DNA from 3 places in the Dehalobacter sp. CP genome. Region 1 is predicted to be linked to each of the others. Evidence: riboswitches for the same ligand, from Rfam matches in the RefSeq annotation. Region 1 holds a riboswitch; each other region holds the start of a gene.
What was found. A riboswitch is a leader RNA that binds a small molecule or an ion and turns the genes downstream of it on or off. The one in region 1 is predicted to bind cyclic di-GMP.
Positions count from the first base shown of each region.

Region 2: another riboswitch for cyclic di-GMP. It lies ahead of AAH944_RS03060 (HD-GYP domain-containing protein); the one in region 1 lies ahead of AAH944_RS07440 (HD domain-containing phosphohydrolase).
Region 3: another riboswitch for cyclic di-GMP. It lies ahead of AAH944_RS12840 (DUF5667 domain-containing protein); the one in region 1 lies ahead of AAH944_RS07440 (HD domain-containing phosphohydrolase).

Region 1 covers NZ_CP157399.1:1,470,883-1,474,043, reverse strand. Annotated here, with positions in the region: gene AAH944_RS07450 (agmatine deiminase family protein) at 1-347, shown strand, start outside; gene aguB (N-carbamoylputrescine amidase) at 569-1,441, shown strand; cyclic di-GMP riboswitch class I at 1,556-1,641, shown strand; gene AAH944_RS07440 (HD domain-containing phosphohydrolase) at 1,698-3,161, shown strand, end outside.
Region 2 covers NZ_CP157399.1:595,364-598,524, reverse strand. Annotated here, with positions in the region: gene AAH944_RS03070 (DUF3795 domain-containing protein) at 1-571, opposite strand, end outside; gene AAH944_RS03065 (iron chaperone) at 631-1,020, opposite strand; cyclic di-GMP riboswitch class I at 1,243-1,328, shown strand; gene AAH944_RS03060 (HD-GYP domain-containing protein) at 1,424-2,485, shown strand; partial or broken gene AAH944_RS03055 (CoA-binding protein) at 2,545-2,871, opposite strand.
Region 3 covers NZ_CP157399.1:2,575,080-2,578,240, forward strand. Annotated here, with positions in the region: gene AAH944_RS12835 (transposase) at 1-388, opposite strand, end outside; gene AAH944_RS12840 (DUF5667 domain-containing protein) at 674-2,017, opposite strand; cyclic di-GMP riboswitch class I at 2,031-2,115, opposite strand; gene AAH944_RS12845 (TolC family protein) at 2,326-3,161, opposite strand, start outside.

The DNA of each region.
Region 1 (3,161 bases):
ATCCGAATTATGCGATTACCCGGGAAAACCTCGCAGTGTTAAACCGGGAAACAGACGCCAGAGGAAGAACCCTTGAAATCATCCCAATACAGCAGCCTCCCGCCGTATTTGCTGACGGAAAACGGCTGACGCTGAGTTATTTGAACTTTTACTTTGTCAACGGCGGAATCATTTTACCTGTATTCGGCGGCCAGGCTGCCGAAACAGATGCCATGGCTATTCGAACCCTGAGCGGGATCTTTCCGGAAAGACGGATCCGAACCATTAATGGAATGGCCATTATTAGGGAAGGCGGAAATGTTCACTGTACCACCCAGCAGATGCCTGCTGTAAACCGTTTAAGGTGAGTGTATGAATTGCCCAACAACATATACGAAAATTTGAAAAATATAAATGAAGAGAAGGGCGTAACAGATACATCTTTTATATGTTGCGCTCTTCTGCGTTGTGGTTTTTTTCTGCATCATGTAAAATAGAAAATGCATACAAATTAACAAAATAGTAGAAACACCTGTAAGATCAGGTTCAGAACACACCGAAATCAGGCAGTTGGGAAGGAATATTAACGATGAGAAACGTCAAAGTGGCAGCAACCCAGATGCGCTGCACCAGTAACGTTGAAGAAAATATTGCCGGGGCGGAGACACTGGTCAGGGAGGCAGCAGCCCGGGGAGCGCAGATCATCTTGTTGCAGGAGCTGTTCGAAACCCCGTATTTCTGTCAGAAAGAAAAATCGGATTTTTACGTTTATGCTGCTGAGCTAGAAAACAATCAAGCAGTCAAACATTTCCGGAAAATTGCCAGAGAGCTGGAGATCGTCCTGCCGATCAGCTTTTATGAGAAGAAAAACTATGCGCGCTATAATACGATTGCCATGATCGATGCCGACGGCGATATCCTTGGCAAATACAGAAAGAGTCATATCCCCGACGGACCAGGCTATGAGGAGAAATTCTATTTTAACCCCGGTGACACAGGCTTTAAAGTCTGGCAGACGCGCTACGCCAAGATTGGAGTCGGCGTCTGTTGGGATCAATGGTACCCGGAAGCTGCCCGCTGCATGACCCTGATGGGGGCGGAGATCCTGTTATATCCGACAGCCATCGGTTCAGAACCGCTGGATCAGACGATCGATTCCAAAGACCATTGGCAGGCCTGCATGCTCGGCCATGCTGCCGCGAACCTGATCCCGGTGGTCGCATCCAACCGGATTGGTGTCGAGGAAGAGGATGATTCCAAAATCACCTTCTATGGTTCTTCTTTCATTGCCGGGCCGCAGGGCAATAAGATAGCGGAGGCCGGACGAAACGAAGAAACTGTTCTAGTCGCGGAATTTGATCTGGACCAGCTCGAGGTTCAGCGGCTGGAGTGGGGGATCTTTAGAGACCGCCGGCCTGATTTATACAGAGTGATTACTTCCTATGACGGGGAACTTACTTAATATTCATACATTTATTGATTATTCATACATTTATTGATTATTCATACATTTATTGATTATTCATACATTTATTGACAGATTTCGTGTATTTTACTATAATTGAGTTAAAATCATATGATCCATTGGCAAACCTGTTGAAAAGCAGGGACGCAAAGCTACGAGTCTAAGTGCTGAAGCATATTGACAGTCGGGTTGCACACAGAAGATGAAAACCGCGGCTGCTTTGGCCGCGATTTTTTTTTGAGGGAGGATCTACATGACAGCGGATTCCATCGTTGCAGCCAGTATTTCGATTACCCTGGTGTTGTTGATATCTTACGGTTTTTTATATTTTTCCGAGAAGAAACATTATTTCTTGGCATGGAGCCTTTCTATTGTAATGATGATGATTACCTACCTTTCCAGAATTGCATTGCTGGAAACCGGCAGCCAGTCGCTGGTGCTTCCAATTATCAACTATGCCTCTTCGATCGCAGGCTACTGGCTGGTATTCAAGGGTACGCAGCTATTTTTTAAGAAAAGCTATCCGGTGTTCTGGGATATCAGCGCAGGCTTTTTGATCCTTACTTTTATATGTATTACTGTCCAGGGACTCCCGACAACCGCTCTTTTACTTCTGTCTGTTGTCTGCATCATCGCATTGTTGTCCAAAGCAGCTATGACATGCTTAAAAGCAAAAACACCGCAAAGCCCGATCAGAATAATGCTTGGCTATACTTATATTTTTTGGGCCTTGTCGATTTTATTCTACCCGCTGTGCAAATTTATGAAGGTTATTCCATCACCTGTCGGTTATTTAGTTGCCGGCGTCGTTGGTCTGCTTGCTTATCTCAATATGCAGGCCCTGTACTTTCAAAGCATCCGGGAGGAGCTCGAAAGCAAAGAAGCTAATATCAGGAACCTTATTGTTTATGACAAATTAACCGGCGCCTACAGCCGTACTTATTTTGAAAACACGCTGGAAAATTTCCTGGAAAAGACCCTCATGCCTGCAACATTGGTCATGGGGGATTTTAATGGTCTGAAACTAATCAACGACACCTTTGGTCATGAAAAAGGGGATGAATTACTTGCTGACGGGGTCAGAATCATGCAGGAGACTATCGGCCCGGAGAATGTGATTATCCGGTGGGGTGGGGACGAGTTTATCATTATCATGCCTGGTATGCCGCTTGACCAGGCCGGCGTCCTTTTAAACAATGTCAAGAGCAACCTAAAAATCTCCCGCCCGAAAACAGTACCGATCGACATTTCGTTTGGCCTGACGATTTATGAGAACAGGAAACACTCTCTGACAGAAATGATCAACCAGGCTGAGGAAAAAATGTATAGCAATAAACTGAATGAAAGCAAGAAAACCCGCCTTGCGATCATCGAGTTCCTGGAAAAACTGCTCTGGGAAAAAGATTATCAGACGGAAGCCCATGTCATGAGGCTAAAAAGTTTGGTAAGTAAATTCGGTAGTCAGATCGGCTTATCCCCAAGAGAGATCGTCGAACTTGTCCAGGTTGCGATGCTGCATGATATCGGCAAAATTGGTGTTCCCGGGGAAATCTTAAAAAAACAAGGTGACTTGACCCCGGAAGAATGGAGCATTATGAAAAAACATTCCGAAATCGGCTATCGGATCACGCAGTCTTCCATGGAATTAGCGCATGTCTCGGAAGCCGTTCTCGGTCATCATGAATGGTGGAATGGGAAAGGTTACCCGCAGGGGTTG
Region 2 (3,161 bases), 880 kb from region 1:
TTTTAGCCTTTCTAAGAACCAGTTGAATATTCAGACGATCGGCTTCCGCTTTTAGCAAGCGGACGGCTTCTTCAGCACTGCCGTTGCAGTTGATCTGATCCATATGACAGATCTCATCCATTATATTATTCAGGACGGAAAGCGGCAGCAGGTTCACCGCCAGACAATAAAATCCCTTTGATTTGCCGTCGTTGTAATTCGCGATTAGTTCGCCTAAAATTTTGTGTTTTTCCGTCAGTTCTTCAAGATAATTTTGAAGGTCCATTTTAGCCTCGGCTTGATTCTGCAATACATTTTGATAGGATATAAAAGAATCGGCCTCGCTTGGAGCCTGATACCTCTCACATGGATAGACACTGCATTCAAAACAGTATTCAACATTTTGATGCTTTTTATTACAGGTAATAACGGCACAGGAAGGATGCTTCAAAAAAAAGTCCGGACCCCCGCAGCCAGGGCACTTTGAAGAACCATCCGTATGAAAGCGCGGACAGAGACAGCAATTTAGTCCGCATAATGAAAAGTCGGCGCATTTCCGCCTGTATTCTTTACTTACCATTGATTTGACCATCGCATGCATCTCCTGGTAATAATCATTTTTTAGCATCCCCCGAAGATTAAGGGCCGTATCTAAACATCGCAGCACGGAATTCTTCTTGGGATATGCGCGTTCTCCGCGACTCTGTACTTCACGATCTTGCTTATTAACGCATACGGAATAGGCTTATTTAACGGAAATTGTACCGATCCTTTGGCTCCCTTATAACCGGCCAGTTCCTGTTTAAAGGCTTCGATCCCGCTTGGTGTCGGATAAAATCCAATGTGGTTCTTGAATGCTGCGAAATGAACGAGATTACCGTTCAATACAAACGTAGGCATCTGATAGCTGATCTTTTCCACTGCGTCCGGTGCTGCTTCTCTTATCACATTTCTAATTGCTCTTAATATTTCCTGTATCTCATCAGGAAACTGCAAAATATACCCATCAACTGATTCATGAACCACTTTATCCGCTCCCATTTTTAGTTTCTCCTTTAACTATCTTCATAATGTTATCCGTACACGTATAAACATCATTAATGAGTTATACGAATTTTAGCAGATTCCTCTGCTAAATCAAGAACCATTTATCATTTGGCACCAGAATAAAGAATAATTTTCCAAATAACCCCTGTAGAACTTGAAAGCGATGTGTTACAATGGTTCTATGACCGAAATATCAATCGAATAGGGATACAGGAGCAACGACAATGGCAAACTTGGTGAAAGCCAGGGACGCAAAGCTATGGGTCTTCCAGAATAATTCTGATGACTGCCAGGCCACCGAATCCGCTCAGGTTTGTTTTGAATGTCGCCATGCAATCTGCTGGTGATTTTTTTGTTGCTTCAGCCAGCACTGATTTATTGGAAAGGAAGATTACAATTGCGTCAGGTAAGTGTAAACCGGCTTCAAAAGGGAGACGTATTGGGAAGAACCATCTTCTCGCATAACGGCCGTTCATTGCTTGGAAAAGGAGTCACGCTGACCCAGCCATATATCGACCGGTTAAAAGAACTGGGCATTAGTATTGTCTATGTGGACGATGACGAAACCAAGGATATCGTTATTGAGGATGTTATTTCCGAGGAAAACAGGCGGGAGGCAATGAACTCCATTGAGCATTCAGCGGAAGCGGTACGAATCGGTAAAGACCTCAATGGTTTTCAGGTAAAAAAGACGGTAAACAACATCATCGGAGACGTCCTATTTCAAGAGAAGATATTTCTGAGCCTGACAGATATGCGGAGCTATGACAATCAAGTTTATGCGCATTCAGTCAGCGTCTGCGTCCTCGCGACCATTTTGGGCAAAGCTTTGGGGCTGGATAAAGATACCCTGGAGGCACTGGCAGTAGGGGCTTTGCTTCACGATATCGGGACTGTCAAGCTGCCGAAAGAGCTTGTCGCCAAACGTGAGGCCTTTACTCCGAAGGAAAATGACCTATATCAAACGCATACCATTCACGGATATGAAATACTCCGGAATAAACCGGAATTAAACTTATTGAGTGCGCATATTGCTTTGCAGCATCATGAATGGTTGAACGGAAACGGCTATCCCCGTAAGCTATCCGGCAGGCGCCTTCATGTCCTGGCTCAAATCGTAGGGGTGGCCGACTTCTATGATAATCTGGTCAATGATGGCCCGGGCCACTCCCGGATCGTCCCGCATGAAGCCTGTGAAATTGTAATGGGATGTGCAAACAAGCTATTCTCTCAGCAATTGGTTGTAACGTTTTTAAAACATATTGCGGCCTATCCGACCGGCTGTACAGTTAAACTTAATACAGGTGAGGTTGGGATTGTAGTTGACCAGAATAAAAGTTTGCCGATGCGCCCAATTATCAGGGTATTAATCACCGACAAAGGGCTAGCCCATGTCCAGACTAAGGAATATAACCTTGTCGAAGATCTTACAACCTTTATTGTATCCATTGTCGAGTGAAGCCGATCCATCTTTTGAAAAAAACGCCGGCTCAAATGTTTTTTGAGCCGGCTGACCTATTATTTTGGAAGTTTTCCAAACACCTTCAGTATGGACCGGTGGAACGAATGAGGAAACGATGGTTCTGCAAACATTAGGACGCATTGGTCATGGATGACGTTTATATGATTTTCCGTACAAAAGTCTATAGCCTCTTTGGATTCAGCCCCCTGCTGAATCCAGATATGTTTGACTCCAGCTTCTACCGCGTCCCTAACGACCTTATTGGTTTTGTCCGGAGGGACGACGATCACTACGCCGTCGGCTTTCTGCGGCAAAGACTGAAGGTTCTCATAGCAGATCTCGCCGTCAATACTGTCCATATTGGGATTTACGGCAAAAACATTATACCCTCTTCTTCTTTAACGTTCTATACAGCCTACGCGAGAACTTCTTTTCGGATCTGGATACCCCGACCACAGCTAAAGTACGCTGGTCTAGAAAATCAGTGACTGAGCTCATTGTCGTCAAAAAAATGACCCCCTTTATTAAATTATTCAACTGCCTACATCGCTTCCCATGGATCAAAACAACAAGACAGACATTTTGATGCTCGGCTTCTTCCCTGGCTGTTAATTGAACTATGATCAAATCTTTTAGTCTGAATTGGATTAGCTCATCTATTCTTTTGTTTATT
Region 3 (3,161 bases), 1.1 Mb from region 1:
CATCATTTGAATTTGACGGAAGTCTCAAATCCGAACCGTCAACAGCGAGCAGCCTGTAGTCTTGTAATGAATTCTCCGATACTGCTAATCTTGTAAATTCGTGAAACAGTAGTTTCAGTGCTTCTGGACGAATTTTGTCTCTCTGTTGGACAAATGCTGAAGCGGTTGCAGTCTCTGACGAATAACCCAGCCAATCATATAATTCTTTTGAAAGGCTATTGCCTCCCATGCCTACAAGCATAAGCAGCATAGTATGCAGTGATAATTTCCGTTCGCGTGAAAAATCTTGCCCTGGTCGTTTCACGCAAGCCGGTAAATCTGCTGTGATTGAGCGTATTGCTTGGTGCAGCGCAGTTCGTACCTGCTCTGGATATGCTTTCTTTTTCATTTTAGAAGGCCTCCTTAAAAATGTCCTCATTTTCAAGGCGAAGCCTTCGATTTTTATTTATTTGTCAAGTGTTTTTTTACAATTGATAAATTTTATATGCCCACCTGTATGTATAAGAAAAACACAACCATCTTAATCTGGATGGTTGTGTTTTTTAGGCCTTAACTTAATGACATTGACTACGAAGGGAGCATATCATTTGCCTGGTGGCTGTCTGTTTTCTTTTTGGGAGGCATTGCATTTTATGCTATTTGAATGATTCTCAGTTATCGAAAATATAAAGTCCTATCTTTTTCCTTGCCCTTTACCGTTATGTCCGTTATTTGAAGAGGTATTCGTGACTGTGTTCTGAATACTTTGAGCATTGACTGTTCCACCACTTTCATCACTTGTGCCATCCACTGTTGTTTCATCCGAAGCAGGCTGGTCATCGGCTATGGCAGTCTGATCGCCAGTAACCGTTACATCCTGATTATCTACAGCCGTTGCATCCTGTTCGTCCCCTGCTTCCAGGCTATCTTCCTGGTCGCTCACGGCTTGGCCCTTATTGGCCTTCTTATATTCTTTTATGTTTTGGGTTTGCTCTTTCAAGACTTCCTTCGTTTCTTTGTTCGTCTCTACTTTGATCTTCTGAACATCTTTCCTGAGCTCCTGCATGTCGTTTTTGTACTGTTCAGCCTGTTCGACTTTTTCCAGGGCAGCGGCAACGGCAGCCTCGTCACCTGAAGCACGGGCTTCACCCAACTCTGCTTTGGCCGCTGCAAATTGCTGCACCGCATCCCCATAGGCTTTTTTGGCAGCCACATAAGCTTTGATCGCAATGGTGTTTTGAACTTCGACTTTAATGATATTCTGCATGATCTCAGCCTGATCTTCTGTCAGATTGCCGCTGATTTTTAAGACGACTTTATCTGCATCGCTTTGAACAAGCTCAATGCTGGCAAGCAGATTGCTGATCACCGTATTCTCTTCTGTGTCAGCTGCGACCGTGTCCTTTTCGGCAGTATCATTTACAGCTGTTTCATCTGTGAAAGTAGTGACGGTCCCATCATCCCCAGTAGCATCTGTAGCCGTCGTGTTCCTACCTTCAGCTGCTTGGGTATCTTCGATCATCTGCTGCACCTGGAAGTTCGCCTTCTTTATTGTATCCGAGTACGCTATCAGAGCCTTTTTCATCAAATCCAACTGGTTTTGTTCGGACATGATTTCCGCCTCGGCCAGCCTTTCATTGGCAAACTCAACGAGCAGTTCCGCTTTTCCTTCATTAGAGAAAGTTACAGCAACCTGGACACTTTCAATCATCTGTTCGATTGAATAGAGCCAGCTGTCCGGTGTTACGCCGGCTTCATCTTCAGCTGAGGCCCGGCCGGTCAAATCCATTGTTGTGGAATCGGTTGTTAGTGTATCTGTTGTTGTATCAGTCGTCGTTGAATCAGTTGTTGTGTCTGTCGTTGGGTCAGTCGTTATTGAATCTGTAGCGGGCTCTATGGCCGTATCAGGAGCACTCGTTGAAACATCCTCGATAACTGTGGTTCCATCCGTGGTTGTTTCAGCAAATACACAAGTTGGAGCGACCGCAATGATTAGCAGGACACAAAGAATTGAAACCAGAATCTTCTTATGGATCATTCTATCTACCCCTTTCGGTAACCCGGCTGTCATAACCTTTCGGTGTTAGACCCGTGGCTTTGCGTCTCCGTCTTTCGACAGATTTGCCATTATCGTTTTGGCTGAAGCCATTATAGTACAGATACTTTTGAAGTTCAATTGTTTTGGGTCTTTTCAGACCAATGGGAGGTAGAAAAGGGACTTTGGTCCTTATCACCGTATGTTTTGGTCGAGCAAGCCCAATCTGCCAGTGGTAAAAAAGGTCTTTCCGTTCACCTAAGTAATCGGTCTTTCTCGTAATATTGTTAGAGAACTGCAGCGCCCATTGGTCACAAAGCAGAATTTACGATAAGCCCAAGTTTAGCCCATTCATATGCTCTATACGCTACAGCAAGCGTGTTTTTTGCAGTCTCAATAGCTGTCTGCTGGCTAATAAAAGTGCACTTCGTTGATTCGAATTGTACCAGTGAAATCTTCCCTAACTTATAACTTAATTGTGCAGTCTTATATTCGCTCTCTACAGCTAAAAGTTTTCTCTGCTCTATGTCAAGTATTCTTTGCTTATCCAGCACAGTTTGATAAGCCTGGTAAAAACTATTCTTAAACTTTCTTTGAGAATCATCTGAGCTAGAGTCTATCTGAATATCATAACTTTTGGTCTTGGCTATAAGATAATCGGCATCAGGATCAATAGCAAGCATTTGAGCTGCTGTAACTTCAGGTACCTTTTTGACTGTTAATTCTGTATTATTATCCTGTGCCAAACTCACATTTAACTGCTGAATCGTTGCTTTTTGGGAAACATTAATCCTTTGAATATTCATTTCAAGCTCGGACAACGTGTTTTCCGCCTTAGCCACGTCTAATTCCGTGGCCATACCGAGGTCTTTTTGAATCTTAATAATCTTGACCTGTCGTTCGGCCAATGATTGTTTTGCCTTTGAATCTTCTAACTGAGTAATGAGAGTATTATATGATATATAAAGGTTTTCGACACCCCAAATCAGCGAATTATTCCCTTTTTGAATATTGACTATCGTATTAATACTATCCCCACTTTCATAGGAGGCTTTTTGCATTAAAAGTAAATTTTTCTGAGCATTTAGTAAATATGCGATCGCTGCCTCATCTTTAGGGTTAGTACCATCACCGGTACCAAAGGCAA